3 regions of the Nocardioides dongxiaopingii genome follow, and region 1 is predicted to be linked to each of the others. Evidence: predicted binding sites of a transcription regulator. Region 1 holds the regulator's gene; each other region holds the start of a gene.
What was found. Region 1 encodes HrcA, which represses chaperone genes, less so after heat shock. Its sites were predicted from a motif close to TTGGCACTCGNNNNNNNCGAGTGCCAA; they were not measured.
Positions count from the first base shown of each region.

Region 2: the regulator HrcA is predicted to act here: its motif matches at 2,128-2,154, upstream of groES (co-chaperone GroES).
Region 3: the regulator HrcA is predicted to act here: its motif matches at 4,902-4,928, upstream of groL (chaperonin GroEL).

Region 1 is NZ_CP040695.2:1,991,007-1,997,365, reverse strand. Features, by position in the region: gene FE634_RS09380 (Gmad2 immunoglobulin-like domain-containing protein) at 1-949, shown strand, start outside; gene FE634_RS09375 (winged helix DNA-binding domain-containing protein) at 972-2,018, shown strand; gene FE634_RS09370 (16S rRNA (uracil(1498)-N(3))-methyltransferase) at 2,022-2,768, opposite strand; gene dnaJ (molecular chaperone DnaJ) at 2,777-3,952, opposite strand; gene hrcA (heat-inducible transcriptional repressor HrcA) at 4,008-5,018, opposite strand; gene FE634_RS09355 (hypothetical protein) at 5,167-5,922, shown strand; gene FE634_RS09350 (MBL fold metallo-hydrolase) at 5,954-6,359, shown strand, end outside.
Region 2 is NZ_CP040695.2:1,280,462-1,286,820, reverse strand. Features, by position in the region: gene groL (chaperonin GroEL) at 1-1,564, opposite strand, end outside; gene groES (co-chaperone GroES) at 1,704-1,997, opposite strand; gene FE634_RS06165 (class I SAM-dependent methyltransferase) at 2,226-3,401, shown strand; gene FE634_RS06160 (MBL fold metallo-hydrolase) at 3,425-4,072, opposite strand; gene FE634_RS06155 (S-(hydroxymethyl)mycothiol dehydrogenase) at 4,069-5,169, opposite strand; gene FE634_RS06150 (hypothetical protein) at 5,384-6,359, shown strand, end outside.
Region 3 is NZ_CP040695.2:3,652,533-3,658,891, reverse strand. Features, by position in the region: gene FE634_RS17225 (hypothetical protein) at 1-951, opposite strand, end outside; gene FE634_RS17220 (RNA polymerase sigma factor) at 981-2,237, opposite strand; gene FE634_RS17215 (YciI family protein) at 2,263-2,628, opposite strand; gene FE634_RS17210 (YciI family protein) at 2,625-3,005, opposite strand; gene FE634_RS17205 (SGNH/GDSL hydrolase family protein) at 3,109-3,930, shown strand; gene FE634_RS17200 (ATP-grasp domain-containing protein) at 3,977-4,819, shown strand; gene groL (chaperonin GroEL) at 5,057-6,359, shown strand, end outside.

The DNA.
Region 1 (6,359 bases):
CAGGACCCGTGGAGCCGCCCTCGCCCTCGCCGCCCCCCTGGCGCTCGGCCTCCTGGCCGGCTGCGGCGACGACGAGCCCGAGCCGGCGTCGTCCGACACCGGCACCGACGCCTCCGACCCGAGCCCGAGCCCGAGCGAGGCGCCGAGCAGCGCACCCGGCGACGGACCGAGCAGCAGCCCGGAGGAGTCCGGGGCCCCGTCGACCGAGCCGGGCGAGCCCGGCGCCACGACCGCGGCACCGGTCTACTTCACCGGTGACTCCCCGTTCGGGCAGCGGCTCTACCGCGAGTTCCGCGAGGTCGGGTCCGACAACCCGCTCGAGGAGGCCGCCGCGCTGCTCGTGGCCGGCGACGCGCTCGACCCCGACTACGGCACGCTGCTGAACGGCGTCAGGATCGAGGCGGTCGCCCAGGAGGACGGCGCCCTCGTGGTCACCCTCGCCGAGGACTCGGTGACCAGCCCCGACAAGAGCCTGTCCCCCGCCGACGCCAGGCTCGCCGTCCAGTCGCTCGTCTACACGCTGCAGGGCGTCGCCGGGTCCCGCCTGCCGGTCCGCGTCGTCCTCGCCGACGGCGCCCCCGTCGACCTGCTCGGCCAGCCCACCGGCGACGGCGTCGAGGCGGCCAAGCCGCTGAAGGTGCTCGCCCTGGTCAGCCTGACCACGCCCGAGGAGGGTGCGACGGCGAGCGGCACCCTCAGCGTCGAGGGCGTGGCGTCCTCGTTCGAGGCGACGGTGCCGTTCTTCGTCACCGACGCCTCCGGCTCGGAGGTGCTGCGCGACTTCGCCACGGCCGAGGGCTGGCTCGACGACCTCTACCCGTGGTCGGCGGAGGTCGACATCTCCTCGCTGGCCCCCGGCGAGTACGTCCTGCACGCGATGACCGACGACCCCAGCGGCGGTGAGGGCCCCGGCCCCTACGAGGACACCCGCACCTTCACCGTCGGCTAGCGCACCCGGCCCGGTCGACGACGTGAGGCTCTCGCCGCAGGCCTTGAACCGCACGCTGCTGCGGCGCCAGCACCTGCTCGAGCGCACCGGCGCCAGCGTCGTCGAGGAGTGCCGCCACCTCCTCGGGCTCCAGGCCCAGGAGAGGCTGCCGCCGTTCCTGTCGCTCGCGGCGCGACTGTCGTCGTTCGACCCCGACGACGTCACCCGCGGCCTCGAGGACCGCTCCCTGGTCCGCCTGCTGACGATGCGCGGCACCGTCCACCTGCTCGCTGCCGAGGACGTCGGGCTGCGCGCCTTCACCGCGACGGTGCACGAGCGCGAGATCCGGGCCAGCCAGAACGTCGGGACGGCGCGCGACGTCGACCGGGCGGCGTTCCTGGCCGCCCTCGACGAGGTGCTCGCCGGCGGGCCGCTGCCGCAGAGGGCGATCGGCGCGGCGCTGGCCGAGCGGTTCCCGGACCACCCCGCCACCCGACTCGGCCAGCTCGCGCGCTCGGCCGCGCCGCTGGTGCAGCTGCCGCCGCGCGGCACGTGGCGCGGTGCCGGCGGCGTCGTGTACGACCGCGCCGACCGCTGGACCGGTCGCCCGCTCGACGCGCCGGCCCCCGAGGACGTCGTCCGCCGCTACCTCCGGGCGTTCGGTCCGGCCACGGCGGCCGACGTGACGGCGTGGTCGGCGGTGACCCGGCTCGGGCCGGTCGTCGCGGCGATGGGCGACCTCGTCGTGCACGAGGACGAGGACGGCCGCACCCTGTACGACGTCGAGGGGGCACCGCTGGCGGCCGGCGACGAGCCCGCCCCGGTCCGGCTCCTGGGCACCTACGACAACGTCTGGCTCTCGCACGCCCGGCGCGACCGGGTCACCGCGCCCGGGGCGCGCGACGCCTGGTCCGGCGTCAACGGCGCCTCGGCGATGACGCTGTTCGTCGACGGCTGGCTGACCGGCCTGTGGCACGTCGTGGAGGGCCGCGTCGTCGTCCTCGAGACGCTGCGCGACCTGACCCGCGCCGAGCGGGACGATCTGGCCGAGGAGTCGGCCCGGGTCGAGGCGCTGCTCGCGACCCGCTGAGGGTCAGGACCAGCGCGGGGTGCGAGCCAGCAGCGCGCCGACGGCGACGACCCCGGCGGTGGAGGTCCGCAGCACCTCCGCACCGAGCCGGACGCCGTGCGCACCGGCCGCGACGAGGGCCGCGACCTCGTCGTCGCTCAGGCCACCCTCGGGGCCCACGACCACCACGACCCGCCCGGACGCCGGCACCGCGATCGCGGCGAGCGGCGACGTGGAGGCCTCGTGCAGGACCACCGCGAGGTCGGCCCCGGCGACCAGCCGGACGACGTCCGCGGTGCTCGCCAGCGGGGTCACCACCGGGTGCCAGGAGCGGCGGGCCTGCTTGGCCGCCTCGCGTGCCGTCGCCCGCCAGCGGGCCAGCGACTTCTCGGCGCGCTCGCCCTTCCAGACCGCGACCGACCGGGACGCGGCCCACGGGACGACCTCGGCGACCCCCACCTCGGTGAGCACCTCGACGGCGAGCTCGCCGCGGTCGCCCTTCGGCAGGGCCTGCACGACGGTGATCGCGGGTGACGGCTCCGGCACGACGTCGACCGCGTCGACGACCACCGCGAGCCGGCGCTTGCCGGTCTCGGCCACCGTGCCGGTCACCGACGTGCCGGCGCCGTCGGTGAGCACCAGGCGCTCGCCGACGCGGGTCCGCCGCACCGCGACGGCGTGGTGCGCCTCGTCGCCCTCGACCTCGACCCGGTCGCCGGCCGCCGGGGCCGGGTTGCCGAGCGAGGGGACGAGGTGGACGGGGAGCGACACGGCGCTGCTCAGTGACCGAAGAGGCGACCGAAGACGGACTTCTGCTGGGCCTTGACCTGACCGGTCGGCTGCTCCTCGCCGCGCAGGGCGGCGAGCTCGCGCAGCAGCTCCTCCTGGCGGGCGTCGAGCCGACCGGGCGTCTCGACGACCACGGAGACGACCAGGTCGCCGCGTCCGCCGCGCAGGCCGGGGACGCCGCGACCCCGCAGCACCTCCTGCGAGCCGGACTGCGTGCCGGGCTCGATGACGAGGTCGAACGACGTCTCGACGCCGGGGTCGGCGCCTGCCGAGGACCCGGCCCCCTCGACGTCGGCCTCCAGGGTCGGCAGCGTGAGGGTGGTGCCGAGGGCGGCCGCGGTCATCGGCAGCGTGACCGTGCAGTGCAGGTCGTTGCCGTGGCGGGTGAAGGTCTCGTGCGCGGCGACCTGGATCTCGACGTACAGGTCGCCGGCCGGCCCGCCGCCGGGGCCGATCTCACCCTGCTCGGCGAGCTGGACCCGGGTGCCGGTGTCGACGCCGCCGGGGATCTTGACCGTGAGGGTGCGGCGCGAACGGACCCGGCCGTCGCCGGAGCACTCGCGGCACGGCTCCGGGATGATCGTGCCGAAGCCGCGGCAGGCGGCGCACGGGCGCAGCGTGCGCACCTCGCCCAGGAACGAGCGCTGCACGTGGGCGACCTCGCCCTGGCCGCGGCAGGTCTCGCACGGCACGGGGTGGCTGCCGGGCGCGGCGCCGTCGCCCTGGCAGGCGGTGCACAGGACGGCGGTGTCGACCTTGAGCTCGCGCGAGACGCCGAAGGCGGCCTCGGCCAGGTCGATCTCGATGCGGATCAGGGCGTCCTGGCCGCGCCGCATCCGCGACCGCGGGCCGCGACCGCCCCCACCCTGACCGCCCGGACCACCCTGGCCGCCGAAGAAGGCGTCCATGATGTCGGTGAACGAGAAGCCGGCGCCCTGGCCGAAGCCGCCGCCGAACGGGTCGCCGCCCCGGTCGTAGGCCGCCCGCTTCTGCGGGTCGGAGAGCACCTCGTAGGCCGCCGAGACCTCCTTGAACCGCTCCTGGGTCTCGGGGTCCGGGTTGACGTCGGGGTGGAGCTGCCGGGCGAGCTTTCGGTAGGCCTTCTTGAGGGCGTCGGCGTCTGCGTCGCGCGACACCCCGAGGAGGTCGTACAGGTCCTGGCTCAACTGTGTTCCTTCGTGCGAGGGGTCGTGGGTGTGGTGCTGGGGTGGGATGGAGGCCTCAGGCCTCGTCGAGGATCCGGGAGACGTAGCGGGCGACCGCACGCACCGCTGCCATCGTGCCCGGGTAGTCCATCCGGGTCGGGCCGACGATGCCGAGCGTGGCCAGCGCGTCGTCGTGCGGGCCGTAGCCCGTGGTGACCACGCTGGTGGAGGAGAACTGCTCGATCGGGCCCTCGGCGCCGATCCGGACGGTGACGGTGCCGGCCGCGGAGGCCTCCCCCATCAGCTTGAGGAGCACCACGTGCTCCTCCAGCGCCTCGAGGAGCGGACGGACCGCGGAGTCGAAGCTGTCGCCGTAGCGGGCGAGGTTGGCGGCGCCGCCCACGGCGACCCGCGAGTCGGAGCGGTGGTCGCTCATCGCGTCGACCAGGACGCCGGCGACCAGCGCGCTGGGTCCGGGCTCGGCCTCGGCGAGGTCGCGCAGCGCGGTGGCGGCCTCGGCGATCACCTCGCCGGTGGCGCTGAGGTTCACGCGGGTGCGGAGCCGGGCGAGGTCGTCGTCGGCGATCGGCGAACCCAGCTCGACCAGGCGCTGCTCGACGCGACCGCTGCTGAGGATCAGCACCGCCAGCAGCCGGTCAGGGGCGAGGGCGACCAGCTCGACGTGGCGCACCGTCGAGCGCGAGAGCGTGGGGTACTGCACGACGGCGACCTGGCGGGTCAGCTGCGAGAGCAGCCGCACCGAGCGGGTGACGATCTCGTCGAGGTCGACGGCACCGTCGAGGAAGCTGGAGATGGCGCGCTTCTCCGCACCGGTCATCGGCTTGACCGTGGTCAGCCGGTCGACGAAGAGGCGGTAGCCCTTGTCGGTGGGCACCCGGCCCGCGCTGGTGTGCGGCTGGGTGAGGTAGCCCTCGTCCTCCAGGGCGGCCATGTCGTTGCGGACCGTGGCCGGGGAGACGTTGAGGCCGTGCCGCTCGACGAGGGCCTTGGACCCGACCGGCTCCTCGGTCGAGACGTAGTCCTCGACGATCGCACGAAGGACGGCGAGCCGTCGTTCCTCCTGCATGCCGCCTCCTGTCCGCTGCCGCTGACCCGCCGGCGGGTGCTGGCACTCGTCGTCCGGGAGTGCCAAGCCTACCGCCTCGTCGTGACGGCACTTGTCATCCCCGGGGAGATGTAGGTTAGGCTTGCCTTATTCGTCTGGAGGAGTTCCGATGACCTCGCTCGACCACCGCAGCACCACCACCGGCCCCTGGCAGTCCGAGCCGGCCCGGCTCGCCCGTGCGGCCCGCAGCATCCTGGCCTGCCCCGCCGGGGTGAACCTCGTCGTCGACGGCGTCGAGGACGTGCTCGGCGACCTCGGCGAGTCCGGCGGCGAGCTCGGCATGCAGGACCTCGGGGGCGTCCCCACGTTCTCCAGCCCGGTCGGCACCCGGCTCGCGGCCGCCGCCGCCGACGGCCGCCGCGCCCTGCTCACCCTCGAGAGCGGCGTCGGCCGCCCCGGCTCGACCGAGCGGGAGGCCGTCGTCACCCTCGGCGGGCGGCTCGAGACCCGGGGCCTCGAGACCTGCGAGTGCTGCTGCGACGAGCGCGAGACCCTCGTCCTCGTCGTCGACCTCGTCGTGCTGTCGCAGCCCACGGCCCCCGGCGACGGGCGGCAGCGGGTCCCGGTCGAGCACTTCCGCTCCGCCGAGCACCTGCTGAACGGCGGCTACCTCCAGCGCTCGACCGAGCACGCCAACCTCTGCCACCAGGACGAGCTGCGCCGGGCGGTCAGCACGACCACCGGCACCCGGCTCGCGGACGTCATCGGCGTCGCGCTCGCCGGCCTCTCCCCCGCCGGGGTCGACGTCCAGTGGGTCGACGTCGAGGGCTCCCACGTGCACCGGCTGGTCTTCCGCCGGGTCGCGAGCACCACCGAGGAGCTCGGCGAGCTGCTGCGCACGGAGCTGCACGCCGGCCTCTGCTGAGGGTGGGGCCGGGCGTCCGTACGCTCGCCCCATGCCGTTCACCGAGATCGCCGACCGGGTCTGGGTCGCGCGCCACGCGTGGTTCGACGTCAACGTGACGCTCGTGCGCGGTGAGCGCGGGCTGCTCGTCGTCGACACGCTCGCCTCGGGCTCCGCGGCGCGCCAGGTCGTCGCCGACGTCGCCGCGCTCGGGCTCGGCCCCGGCGTCGAGGTGGTCGAGGTGGTCAACACCCACGAGCACTTCGACCACGTGCTCGGCAACGCCACCCTGCGGGCGGCCTACGGCGAGGTGCCGATCCGCGCGCACGAGACGGCGGCCGCGAACGTCGCCGCGGCCGTGGAGCGCGTCAAGCAGCGCTACGCCGACCCCGACGACGGCGCCGACGACCCGCACGCGGCCGAGGTGGTCGCCAGCGACGTCGTCGTGCCCGACCACA
Region 2 (6,359 bases), 710 kb from region 1:
TCTCGACGATCAGCGTCTCGGTGGTCAGCAGCATCGCGGCGATGGAGGTCGCGTTGATGAGGGCCGAGCGGGTGACCTTGACCGGGTCGAGGACGCCCTGGGCGACCAGGTCGCCGTAGGTGTCGTCGGCGGCGTTGTAGCCGTTGCCCAGGCCGAGCTCGCGGACCTTGGAGGTCACGACGTAGCCGTTGACGCCGCCGTTCTCGGCGATCCAGCGCAGCGGCTCGTCGGCGGCCTTGCGGACGACGCGGACGCCGAACGCCTCGTCGCCGGTGAGGCCGAGGTCCTTGTCGAGGACCGCGACGGCGTGGATGAGCGCCGAGCCACCGCCGGGGACGATGCCCTCCTCGATGGCCGCGCGGGTCGCGGAGACGGCGTCCTCGATGCGGTGCTTCTTCTCCTTCAGCTCCACCTCGGTGGCGGCGCCGACCTTGATCACGCAGACACCGCCGGCGAGCTTGGCGAGGCGCTCCTGGAGCTTCTCGCGGTCCCAGTCGGAGTCGGTGTTCTCGATCTCGGCCTTGATCTGGTTGACCCGGCCCTCGACCTCGGCGGAGTCGCCCGCGCCGTCGACGATGGTCGTGTTGTCCTTGGTGATGACGACGCGACGCGCGGTGCCGAGCACCTCGAGGCCGACCTGGTCGAGCTTGAGGCCGACCTCGGGGGCGATGACCTGGCCACCGGTCAGCGTCGCGATGTCCTGCATCATCGCCTTGCGGCGGTCGCCGAAGGCCGGGGCCTTCACCGCGACGGCGTTGAAGGTGCCGCGGATCTTGTTGACGACCAGGGTCGACAGCGCCTCACCGTCGACGTCCTCGGCGAGGATGAAGAGCGGCTTGCCGGCCTGGATGACCTTCTCGAGCAGCGGGAGGAGCTCGGAGATCGCCGAGATCTTGCCCTGGTGCAGGAGGATGTAGGGGTCGTCGAGGACGGCCTCCATGCGCTCCGGGTCGGTGACGAAGTACTGGCTGATGTAGCCCTTGTCGAACTGCATGCCCTCGGTGAACTCGAGCTCGGTGCCCATGGTGTTGGACTCCTCGACCGTGATCACGCCGTCCTTGCCGACCTTGTCGAAGGCGTCGGCGAGCAGGTCGCCGATGTGGGCGTCGCGGCTCGAGATGGTGGCGACCGAGGCCATGTCGGCGCGGGTCTCGACCTCGCGGGCGGCCTCGAGCAGGGCGTCGGAGACGGCCTGGGCGGCGAGGTCCATGCCGCGCTTGAGGCCCATCGGGTTGGCGCCGGCCGCGACGGCGCGCAGGCCCTCGTGGACCATCGCCTGGGCGAGCACGGTCGCGGTGGTGGTGCCGTCACCGGCGACGTCGTTGGTCTTGGTGGCGACCTCCTTCGTCAGCTGGGCGCCGAGGTTCTCGAAGGGGTCGTCGAGCTCGATCTCACGGGCGACGGTGACACCGTCGTTGGTGATGGTCGGCGCGCCCCACTTCTTGTCGAGGACCACGTAACGGCCCTTCGGGCCGAGGGTGACCTTGACGGCGTTGGCGAGGGCGTCGACGCCGCGCTCGAGCGCGCGGCGGGCGTTCTCGTCGAACTCCAGGATCTTGGGCATGCGGTGGTGCTCCTTGCCGGGTGTGGTGCGGGGTGTGGTTCAGGGCCAGGACGGCGAACGGGTCGCCCGCCGACTTCACGCACGAGGCGCTCGTCAGGCGGACGACCCGCGCAGCTGATCTGGAAGGATCAGGAAGTGATCAGGAGACGACGGCGAGGACGTCGCGCGCCGAGAGGATGAGGAACTCGTCCCCGGCGTACTTGACCTCGGTGCCGCCGTACTTGCTGTAGATGACCTTGTCGCCGACGGCGACGTCGAGCGGGACGCGGTTGCCGTTGTCGTCGATGCGACCCGGACCCAGCGCCACGACCTCGCCCTCCTGGGGCTTCTCCTTGGCGGTGTCCGGGATGACCAGGCCGGAGGCCGTGGTCTGCTCGGCCTCGAGGGGCTTGACGACGATCCGGTCCTCGAGAGGCTTGATGTTGACCGACACGATGTCGACCTCCACTTTCGTTGTAACTCTGCGGGCTCACGTGGTGGGCCTGCTCGGTGGTACGCCGTCGCGGGGGTCGTACCTCTTCGCAAGCGCTGGCACCCTCGGGTCGAGAGTGCCAGTTCCGAAACTAGCACTCCCCCCTGACGAGTGCCAGGGAGGGTGGGGGTCGACCGGCCGGGCGCCCGTCGCGCCCGCCGGGCCGGAGCCGCCTGCGAAGATCAGGACATGGACCTCGACGCCTTCCACTGGCTGCTGACCGACGACGGTCAGGCCCTGCTGGCGACGGCGACCGCCCTCGTAGCCGGCGGTGACGACGAGCTCGCGGTCCAGACGGCGCTGCGCCGGACGGCGACGCCCGACCGGGTCGCCGCCGCGCTCACCCAGGTGACGCTGCGCCGGCGCGCCGAGGCCAAGCTCGGCGAGCGGGCCGCGCTGCTGTACTTCACCCCCGACGGGCTCGAGCAGGCCACCCGCGCCGCGGTCGCGCGCCACCGGGCCGGCCGGCTGACGGCGTTCGCGACCCGCACCCTGGTCGACCTCGGCTGCGGCATCGGCGGTGACCTGCTCGCCGCCGCCGAGGCCGGCATCACCTGCGTCGGCATCGACCTCGACCCGGTCCGGGTCGCGGTGGCCGGGGCCAACCTGGCCGCCCTCGGCCTCCCGGGGGCGGTGAGCGTGGCCGACGCCACCCGGATCGACACCTCGCCCTTCGACGTCGCCTTCGCCGACCCCGCGCGCCGCTCCGGGGCGGGCCGCACCTGGAGCCCCGACGCCTGGACGCCGCCCTGGACCTTCGTCGAGCGGCTCCTCGCCCGCGACGCCTGCGTGAAGGTGGCCCCCGGAATCCCCCACGACCTGGTACCCGAGGGCGTCGAGGCCGAGTGGGTCAGTGACCGCGGCGAGGTCAAGGAGGCCGCCCTGTGGTCGGGCAGCCTGGCCTCGACCCGTCGCCGGGCCACCGTCATCGGCGACGGCGGCCTGGCCACCCTCACCGAGGACGACGACCCCGGCGCCGCCCACGTCGGCGTCCGCGACGTCGGCGGCTACCTCTACGAGCCCGACGGCGCCGTCATCCGCGCCGGCCTGGTGACCGCGGTCGCGGCCGCGGTCGGCGGTGGGCTGGTCGACGAGCACATCGCCTACGTGACCTCCGACGACTCCTCCCGGACGCCGTTCGCCCGCGGCTACCGCGTGCTCGAGGAGCTCCCCTACCGCGAGAAGCAGCTGAGGGCGGCGCTGCGCGAGCGCGGCGTCGGGACGCTGACGATCAAGAAGCGCGGCGTCGACGTCGTCCCCGAGCAGCTGCGCAAGCGGCTCGCCCTCACCGGTGCCGCCGAGGCCACGATCGTGCTGACCCGGGTCGCCGGGCGGGGCGCCGCGTACCTCGTCGAACCGCTCTGACCCCGGGACGCCGCCGGCAGGGCTCAGCCGAGGCCGGCCTGCTCCGCCGCGATCGTGGTGTCGTCGCCGTGGCCGGTGTGCACCACGGTCCCGGCCGGGAGGGCGAACAGCCGGGCGCGGATGGAGTCCTTGATCAGGTCCTCGTCGCTGAAGCTGCGCCCGGTCGCGCCCGGACCACCGTTGAACAGGGTGTCGCCGGTGAAGACGCAGCCCAGGTCGGGGGCGTACAGGCAGACCGCGCCGGGCGCGTGACCCGGCGTGTGCAGCACCTGCAGCGTCGTCCCGCCGACCTCGATCGTGACGCCGTCGGCGAGGTCGAGGTCCCACAGCGTGGCGGTCTCGTCGTCGGGACCGCCGTGCGTGAGCTCCCACAAGGGACGGTCGGCCGGGTGCAGCATGATCGGCGCCCCGGACCCGCCGTTGGCGGCCGCGCGGAGCGCCGGTGCGACACGACAGTGGTCGTCGTGGGCGTGGGTGAGCACGATCGCCTTGATCGTGCGGTCGCCCACCACGGCCAGGATGTCCTCGACCGAGTGCGGGGCGTCGATGACGACGCACTCGGCGTCGTCGCCGACCACCCAGATGTTGTTGTCGACGTCGAAGGTCTGGCCGTCGAGGCTGAAGGTGCCCGAGGAGACCGCGTGGTCGACCCTGGCCCGGGTGGCCGTCACAGGATCACCACCGAGCGCAGGACGTCGCCGTCGTGCATCTTGGCGAAGGCGGCCTCGACGTCGTCGATGCCGATCTCCTCGGTGACGAACGCGTCGAGGTCGAGCCGGCCCTGGCGGTAGAGGTCGACCAGCATCGGGAAGTCACGGCTCGGCAGGCAGTCGCCGTACCAGCTCGACTTGAGCGAGCCGCCGCGGCCGAACACGTCGATCAGCGGCAGGTCGGGCAGCGTCATGTCGGGCGTCGGGACGCCGACCAGGACGACGGTGCCGGCCAGGTCGCGGGCGTAGAAGGCCTGCTTCCACGTCTCCGGGCGACCCACGGCCTCGACCACGACGTCGGCGCCGTCGGCGCCCTCGTAGGTCTCCGCGCAGATCCGCTTGATCTCCTCGACGGCGTCGACCTTGCTGGAGTCGACGGTGTGCGTGGCGCCCAGGCGGGTGGCCGCCTCGAGCTTCTTGGGGTCGATGTCGACGGCGATGACCGGGCTGGCCCCGGCCAGCGCGGAGCCCGCGACCGCCGCGACGCCGACGCCGCCGCAGCCGATGACCGCGACGGACTTCCCGCGGGTCACGGCGCCGGTGTTGATCGCCGCGCCGATGCCGGCCATCACGCCGCAGCCGAGCAGGCCCACGGCCGCCGGCCGCGCCTCGGGGTCGACCTTCGTGCACTGCCCGGCCGCGACCAGGGTCTTCTCGGCGAACGCGCCGATCCCCAGGGCCGGCGAGAGCTCGGTGCCGTCCTCGAGCGTCATCTTCTGGGTGGCGTTGTGGGTGGCGAAGCAGTACTGCGGCTCGCCCCGCTTGCACGCGCGGCACTGCCCGCAGACGGCGCGCCAGTTCAGGACGACGAAGTCGCCCGGCGCCACCCCGGTCACGTCGGGCCCGACGGCCTCGACCACGCCGGCGGCCTCGTGGCCGAGGAGGAACGGGAAGTCGTCGTTGATCCCGCCCTCGCGGTAGTGCAGGTCGGTGTGGCACACACCGCAGGCCTGCACCTTGACCACGGCCTCACCCGGTCCCGGGTCCGGCACGTTGATGGTGACCAGCTCGACGGGCTCTCCCTTGGCCTTCGCGACGACGGCCTTGACCTGCTGCATGCGTGCTCCCCTGCTCTGACTCGGTGGACGACGCTCGGTGCGTCACGGGCGACGTGACGCCGCGCCCGGCTCCCGGGAGCCACGGACGCCGCGTGAGCATCGTCCCCACCGTAGTCAGGCGCGCGCAGCCGCGCCCGCGGCGTCCCGGAACTGCGACGTGCCGCCGGGCCCCCGTGCGGGTCAACCCCGTGGCGTCGTCGGGCGTCGTACCGGGGTGAAGCCGCTCGCCGTCGCGCTGGTCCTCGTCGCGTTCGCCGCCTGCTCCGGCCCGGACGCCGGGCGACCGCCCCCGGCCCCGGCGCCCCCGGGCCCCGCCACCTCGGCGCCGGCCCCCGCGCGGGCGGCCCTGCAGCAGCTCCCGGTCGGGCCCCCGCCCCGCACCGGCCACGTCGTGGGCACGACGTACGTCGCCCGCGGCGGCGGCTTCGAGCTGCCGCCGAGCCGCTTCGCCCTGGGTGGGGTCGACGCGTTCCGCGGCGGCCTGCTGGTCGACGACGGCCGGTACTTCGAGGGCACCAGCGGCCTGAGCGTGGTCACCGCCGACGGCGTCGAGGAGCTCGACGGGTGCACGAGCGGGGGTGGGGCCGCGCACGGGGACACCGTCGCCTGGGCGACGTTCGCGTGCCCCGAGTCGGGGGTGCCGGCGCCGACGGTGCTGCACCTGCGCACGGCGGACGGCGAGCGGACCCAGCGCCTGGAGGACCGGCCGGGGCAGGGCGTGCTCACCGCCGTCGTCGGCCTGCTCGACGGCGACGTGCTCCTCAGTCGGGGCTCCGGCACGCGCGGGGTCCTCCGGTCCGACCTGGTCGGGGCGCCGCGCCGCATCACCGGCCTCGCCGGGGTGCGCGCGGTCGACGGGCGCTCCGGCCTGCTGGTGGGCGTCCCCGACACGGACGGCCGCGGCGTCGTCGTCCTGGACACCCGGGCCGGTCGCCGGCTCTGGCACGACCGGCGCTGGGGGGCCGTCGCCCTGGGCCCGGGTGGCCGGCTCCTCGGCTGGTCGCGGCGCGGCGGGTGGACGGTCCGCGACGCCCGCACGGGCGCGGTGCGTCACGTCCTCGCCGTCCCGCGCGGGCTGGGGATCCACGGCCTGGTGTGGGAGGACCGACGGCACCTGCTCGGCGTCGCCCGGCCGCCTCGGGGCGGGAGTCGCCAGGCGATCGTGCGGCTCGGGCTCGACGGCTCGATCG
Region 3 (6,359 bases), 1.7 Mb from region 1:
GACGGCGTCCAGCAGGTTCTCCTCGAGCGGGGCGAGCTGCTCGGCGACGACGGAGAGCACGTTCTCCTGCAACGCGGACTCGAGCTCGTCGAGCAGGACGCCGGCCGGCGCGAGGACGCCGTCGAAGCCGGTCTCCAGCTGGGTGGTGAGCGCGGCGGTCAGGGTGGCCACGACCTCGTCGAGCCCGGTCGCGAGCCGGGTGTTCGGGGCCGGGTCGGCGGGCAGCGCCAGCACCTCGACGCGCTCGCCGGCGACCTCGACCGCGAGTGCGGCGCCGGCCAGGCGGGAGTCGCCCTCGGCCGAGGTGGTCGTCGCGCTGCACCAGCTCTGCACGGCGTCCAGGTCGAGGGTGAGGCCGAGGTCGCCGAGCGAGGTCAGCGCCGTGGCGAGTCCGTCCTGGGCGGCCGGCAGGGCGGCGTCCAGGAGCGGGGCCAGGGCGTCCTGCAGCTCGGCGTCGAGCCCCTGGAGCAGGTCGGAGCGCACGAGGGTGACGCCGCTGAGGTCGAGGGTGCCGGCGTCGATCCTCAGCGCGTCGCCGGGGGTCAGGCAGCTGCCGTCACCGACCGAGCCCACGCCGGCGCCCCGGCCGGCGAGTCCGGCGCACGCGGCGGACCGGCCGGCGCCGTCGACGACGCCGGCGGTCGCGTCCTGGGTCAGCACGCTCCCGGACGCCGACGACTGGCCGCCCAGCAGGGAGACCACCGGGGTCCGGGTGCCGGTCGCGGACTCGCGGGTGCCGTCGTGGGTGACCGCGTAGGTCTCCGACCCCGCCGGGGTGCCGGCCAGGCTCACGGTCAGGGCCGTCGCGGTCGCCTGGGCGACCGGGCCGGCGGCGGTACCGGGGGCCGCGGTGAGCAGGACCAGCCCGCCGGCGACGCCGAGGATGCCGAGACGGGCGAGGACGCCGTGAGGGGCGAGCGGGCGGCGGGTCGCGCGGTCTCCGGGGTGCACGACGTCACAACGACGGCCGCGACCGCGCGTTACGCGCCGGCGGCCCCGGGGGGCCGGGCGTCGTGGTCGAGGCGGTCGCGACGGCCCAGGAGGTGCTCGCGCTCGGCGGCGTTCTCGCACGCCCCGATGGCGGCGTCGTAGGCCGTGCGCGCCTCGGCGCGCCGTCCGGCCCGAGCCAGCAGCTCGGCCCGGACCGCGGGCAGCCGGTGGCCCGGGAGGTCGAGCCCGGCGAGGAGGGCCAGCGCGGCCTCCGGCCCGTCGGCCTCGGCGACGGCGACCGCCCGGTTGAGTCGCACGACCGGCGAGCCGGTGAGGTCCTCGAGCTCGGCGTACCACCCGGTGATGCGCGCCCAGTCGGTGGCGGCGGCGGTGGGCGCGATCGCGTGCTCGGCGGCGATCAGCGCCTGGAGCAGGTACGGCGTCGACGTCGTCCCCGCGGCCAGCGGGGTCAGCAGGTCGAGCGCCTCGGCGATCTCCGCCCCCTTCCACCGGCTGCGGTCCTGGTCGGGCAGCAGCACCAGCGCGCCGCCGGCCACCCGCGCGTCGCGCCGCGAGTGCTGCAGCAGCATGAGCGCGAGGAGGGCGTCGAGGTCGGGCCGGGCCGCGTCGGGGGCCACCTCGCGCAGCACGCGGACCAGCCGGAGCGCCTCGCCGGCCTCCTCGGACCGCACGACGTCGGCGCCCGACCCGGGCGCGTACCCGGCGGTGAAGGCGAGGTAGGCGATGTCGGCGACGTCCGCGACCCGGTGCAGCAGCGCCGCGCCGGTCGGCACGGCGAACGACGCGCCCGCCAGCCGCTTGCGGGCCCGGGTGAGCCGGGCGGCCATCGTGGCGGTCGGCACGAGGAACAGCCGGGCGACGTCGGCGGTCGGGACGCCGAGCACCAGCCGCAGGGTGAGCGCGGCGGCGTGCTCGGCCGGGAGGGTCGGGTGGGCGCAGAGCAGCACGAGGCGGAGCCGCTCGTCGACCGCCCCGGCCTCGCCGGGGGCCGACCCGTCGGCGAGCACGCGCCCGGCCTCCTCGACCAGGTCGGTCTCGACGGCCAGCAGCGGCAGGGACCGGTGGGCGACGGCCTCGGCCCGCAGCCGGTCGAGGACCCGCCGTCGGGCGGTGACGAGCAGCCACGCCGGGGGGTTGGCCGGCTCGCCGTCGTCGGGCCAGCGCCGGGCCGCGGCCTCGAAGGCGTCGCCGAGGGCGTCCTCGGCCAGGTCGAGGCGGCGGAACTGCGCGACGAGCAGGGCGAGGAGACGGCCCCACTCCTCGCGCAACAGCCGCTCGAGGGTCACGTCGGGTCGCGGGGCGGGCGCCCGGTCAGAAGTCCGGGACGTCGACGCACTCGCGCACCTCGACGGCGTACTCGCGCGGCAGCAGCGTCGCGAGCTCGACCGCGGCGGCGAGGTCGGGGACGTCGACCAGGTAGAAGCCGCCGAGCTGCTCGACGGTCTCGGCGAACGGGCCGGCCGTCACCGGGCGGACGTCGTCCGCCCCGGCCGGCCGGACGGTGCGAGCGGTCTCCGGCCGGCTCAACGCCTCGCCGCCGACCACCGCGCCCCGCTCGCGGACGGCCCGGTCGAAGGCCTGGAAGTCGGCCACGACCCGGTCGCGCAGCGCGTCGTCGGCGGCGTCCCACGCGTCGAAGTGCCCGGCCTCGGCCATCAGCAGCAGGAAGCGGCTCATGCGTCCGCCGCGCCCGCGTCGGGCCCGGGCTGGCAGGCGCGGACCTCGACGGCACCGTCGCCGTCGTCGGCCAGCATCGCGGCCACCTCGACCAGGTCGTCGACGTCGTCGGACTCGACGAGGTAGAAGCCCGAGAGCTGCTCGACGGTCTCGGCGTAGGGCCCGTCGGTGACGACGACCTCACCGCCGACGCGACGCACCTGCCGGGTCTCGCGGGAGTGGGTGAGCTCGGCGCCTCCGGTGATCCGGTGGCCGCGGGCCTCGAGGGCGGTCGAGAAGGCGTCGTGCCGGGCGAACACGGCGGCCTGCTCGTCGGGGGAGAGGGCCTCCCAGGCGTTCTCGTCGCCGGGCAGCAGGATGGCGTAGGTCGTCGTCATGGCGTCCTCTTTCTGGGTCGTGGGAAGTCTGTCACCGAGATGACGCGCGGGCACCCCCGAGATCGACACCGTCCGTTCAACGACCCGTGCGTGAGATGGGGCCATGCCGTCCCGACCACTGACCCTCCTCGCCGCCACGGGCGCCGCCGGTGTCCTCGGCGGTGCGTACGGCGCCCGCGGGCTGCTCGCCCGGCAGGCCGCGACCGCGCGCCGGCTGATCGGCAAGCCGCTGGGGGAGAGCCCGCCCGACGCCGACCGGATCTGGCGCTCGTCGTACGGGGACCCGCTCGACCTGCTCCTCGTCGGCGACTCCATCGCGGCCGGGCTCGGGGCCGAGCGCCGCAAGGACACCCTGGGCGGCCGGCTCGCGAAGGGACTGGCCAAGCGGACCCACCGTGCGGTGCGGCTGCGCACGGTGGCCGTGGTCGGCTCGGAGAGCTCGATGCTCGCCGCGCAGCTCGCCACGCTCCCGGACGGCTACCGCCCCGACGTCGCCGTCGTCGTGGTCGGCGGCAACGACGTCACCCACCGGGTGCCGGTCGCGGTGTCGGTGCGTCACCTGGAGGACGCCGTCCGCCGGCTGCGCGAGCGCGGCGCCGAGGTGGTCGTCGGCACCTGCCCAGACCTCGGCGCGCTGCGGCCGGTGCCGCAGCCGCTGCGCGCGCTCGGCTCGCGCGCGTCACGCCAGCTCGCGACGGCGCAGGCCGCCGCCGCCGTCCGCACGGGGGCGCACGCGGTGTCGCTCGCGCGGGTGGTGGGGCCGTTCTTCATCACCAACCCCGACGAGATGTTCAGCCTCGACCGGTTCCACCCCAGCGCGCTCGGCTACCGGCGCACGGCGGCCGCGCTGCTGCCCTCGGTGCTCACCGCGCTCGGCCTGCACGACCGGGTGCCGTTCGGCCACCACGCGCCGACGCCGCCCTGACCCGGAGCGCCGGCCGGTCGCCGGACCGGCTGCCTAGGCTGGGCGGGTGCTCGACGTCCTGCTGGTGACCTCGGCCGGCCGCCCGTTCGGCGAGCCCGGTCACGAGCTCCTCGACGCCGCCCTGGCCGGGCTCGGCCTGAGCAGCCGCTGGGCCGTGTGGGACGACCCGTCCGTCGACTGGGCCGGCGCCCGCCTCGTCGCGGTGCGCTCCACCTGGGACTACCAGGACCGACGCCGGGAGTTCCTCGACTGGGCCGAACGGATCGGGCCGGCCCTCATCAACGGGGCGGCGGCGTTCCGGTGGAACACCGACAAGAGCTACCTGCTCGACCTCGCGGGGCACACCGACCTGCCCGTCGTGCCGAGCGTGCTCGCCGGCGACGCGGACGCCGTCCGGACCGCGGTCGCGCGGTTCGGCACCGCCGTGGTCAAGCCCCGGGTCGGGGCGTCCGGGGTCGGTGTCGAGGTCGTCGCGGACGCCGCCGCCTGGCGTCCCGGCGGGTCCGGCAGCGCCGGCCCGTGGCTGGTCCAGCCGCTCGTCGACTCGGTGCACACCGAGGGCGAGCAGTCGGTCTTCGTCCTCGGCGGCCGGCCGGTGTCGCAGGCCGTGAAGCGCACCGGTGGTCACGACGTCCGGGTGCACGAGCGGCACGGAGGCACCACCACCGCCGTGCCGCTCGACGACGCTGCCGCCCGGCTCGCCGTCGACGCCGTCGCGGCGGCGTCCACGCGCACCGGCGCCGACCTGGTCTACGCCCGGGTCGACCTGCTCCACCTCGACGGCCGCCTCGTCGTCAGCGAGGTCGAGGTCACCGAGCCGGGCCTGTACCTCCCGATCCTCCCGGTCAACGCGACCGCGCTCGCCGCGGCGCTCGCCACGCGCCTCTGACCCACGCCCTCGACCCGCGCCCCGGGCCTCCTCCGGCGACGACCGGGTTGTCACTCTCGGGGGGCGAGTGCTAAACATGAGGCTGGCACTCTTACCATGAGAGTGACAACCGGAGCGGTGTCAGCTGAGGTCTTCAGCGCCGGCGAGCAGGGTTCGCCGGGTCGTGCGGAGATCGTCCGTCGCGGGCAGCCCACCACTCCGTACCCCCAACTCCACAGGCAAGGAACTCCAGGAGTTATGCCCAAGCTGATTGCTTTCAACGAGGAGGCCCGGCGCGGCCTCGAGCGTGGCATGAACACGCTCGCCGACGCCGTCAAGGTCACTCTCGGTCCCAAGGGCCGCAACGTCGTGCTCGAGAAGAAGTGGGGTGCCCCCACGATCACCAACGACGGTGTGAGCATCGCCAAGGAGATCGAGCTCGAGGACCCCTACGAGAAGATCGGCGCCGAGCTGGTCAAGGAGGTCGCGAAGAAGACCGACGACGTCGCCGGCGACGGCACGACGACGGCCACCGTGCTGGCCCAGGCGATGGTCCGCGAGGGCCTGCGCAACGTGGCCGCCGGCGCGAACCCGATGGGTCTCAAGCGTGGCATCGAGGCCGCCGTCGTGGCGGTCGCCGAGCAGCTGCAGGCCATGGCCAAGGAGGTCGAGACCCGCGAGCAGATCGCGGCCACGGCCACCATCTCCGCCGGTGGCGACACCACCGTCGGTGACGCCATCGCCGAGGCGATGGACAAGGTCGGCAAGGAGGGCGTGATCACGGTCGAGGAGTCGAACACCTTCGGGATCGACCTCGAGCTCACCGAGGGCATGCGCTTCGACAAGGGCTACATCTCGGCCTACTTCGTCACCGACCCCGAGCGCATGGAGACCGTGCTGGAGGACCCCTACGTCCTCATCGCCAACTCCAAGGTCAGCAACGTCAAGGACCTGCTGCCGCTGCTCGAGAAGGTCATGCAGTCCGGCAAGCCGCTGCTGATCATCGCCGAGGACGTCGACGGCGAGGCGCTGTCCACGCTGGTCGTGAACAAGATCCGTGGCACCTTCAAGTCGGTCGCCGTCAAGGCCCCCGGCTTCGGTGACCGCCGCAAGGCCATGCTGCAGGACATCGCCATCCTCACCGGTGGCCAGGTCATCTCCGAGGAGGTCGGCCTCAAGCTCGAGACCGCCGGCGTCGAGCTGCTCGGCCAGGCCCGCAAGGTCGTCATCACCAAGGACGAGACCACCATCGTCGAGGGTGCCGGCGACCAGGGCCAGATCGAGGGCCGGGTCAACCAGATCCGCGCCGAGATCGAGAAGTCCGACTCCGACTACGACCGCGAGAAGCTGCAGGAGCGCCTGGCCAAGCTGGCCGGCGGCGTTGCGGTCATCAAGGTCGGCGCGGCCACCGAGGTCGAGCTCAAGGAGCGCAAGCACCGCATCGAGGACGCCGTTCGCAACGCGAAGGCGGCCGTCGAGGAGGGCATCGTCGCCGGCGGTGGCGTGGCGCTCGTCCAGGCCGCGGCCACTGCGTTCGACAAGCTCGACCTGGTCGGCGACG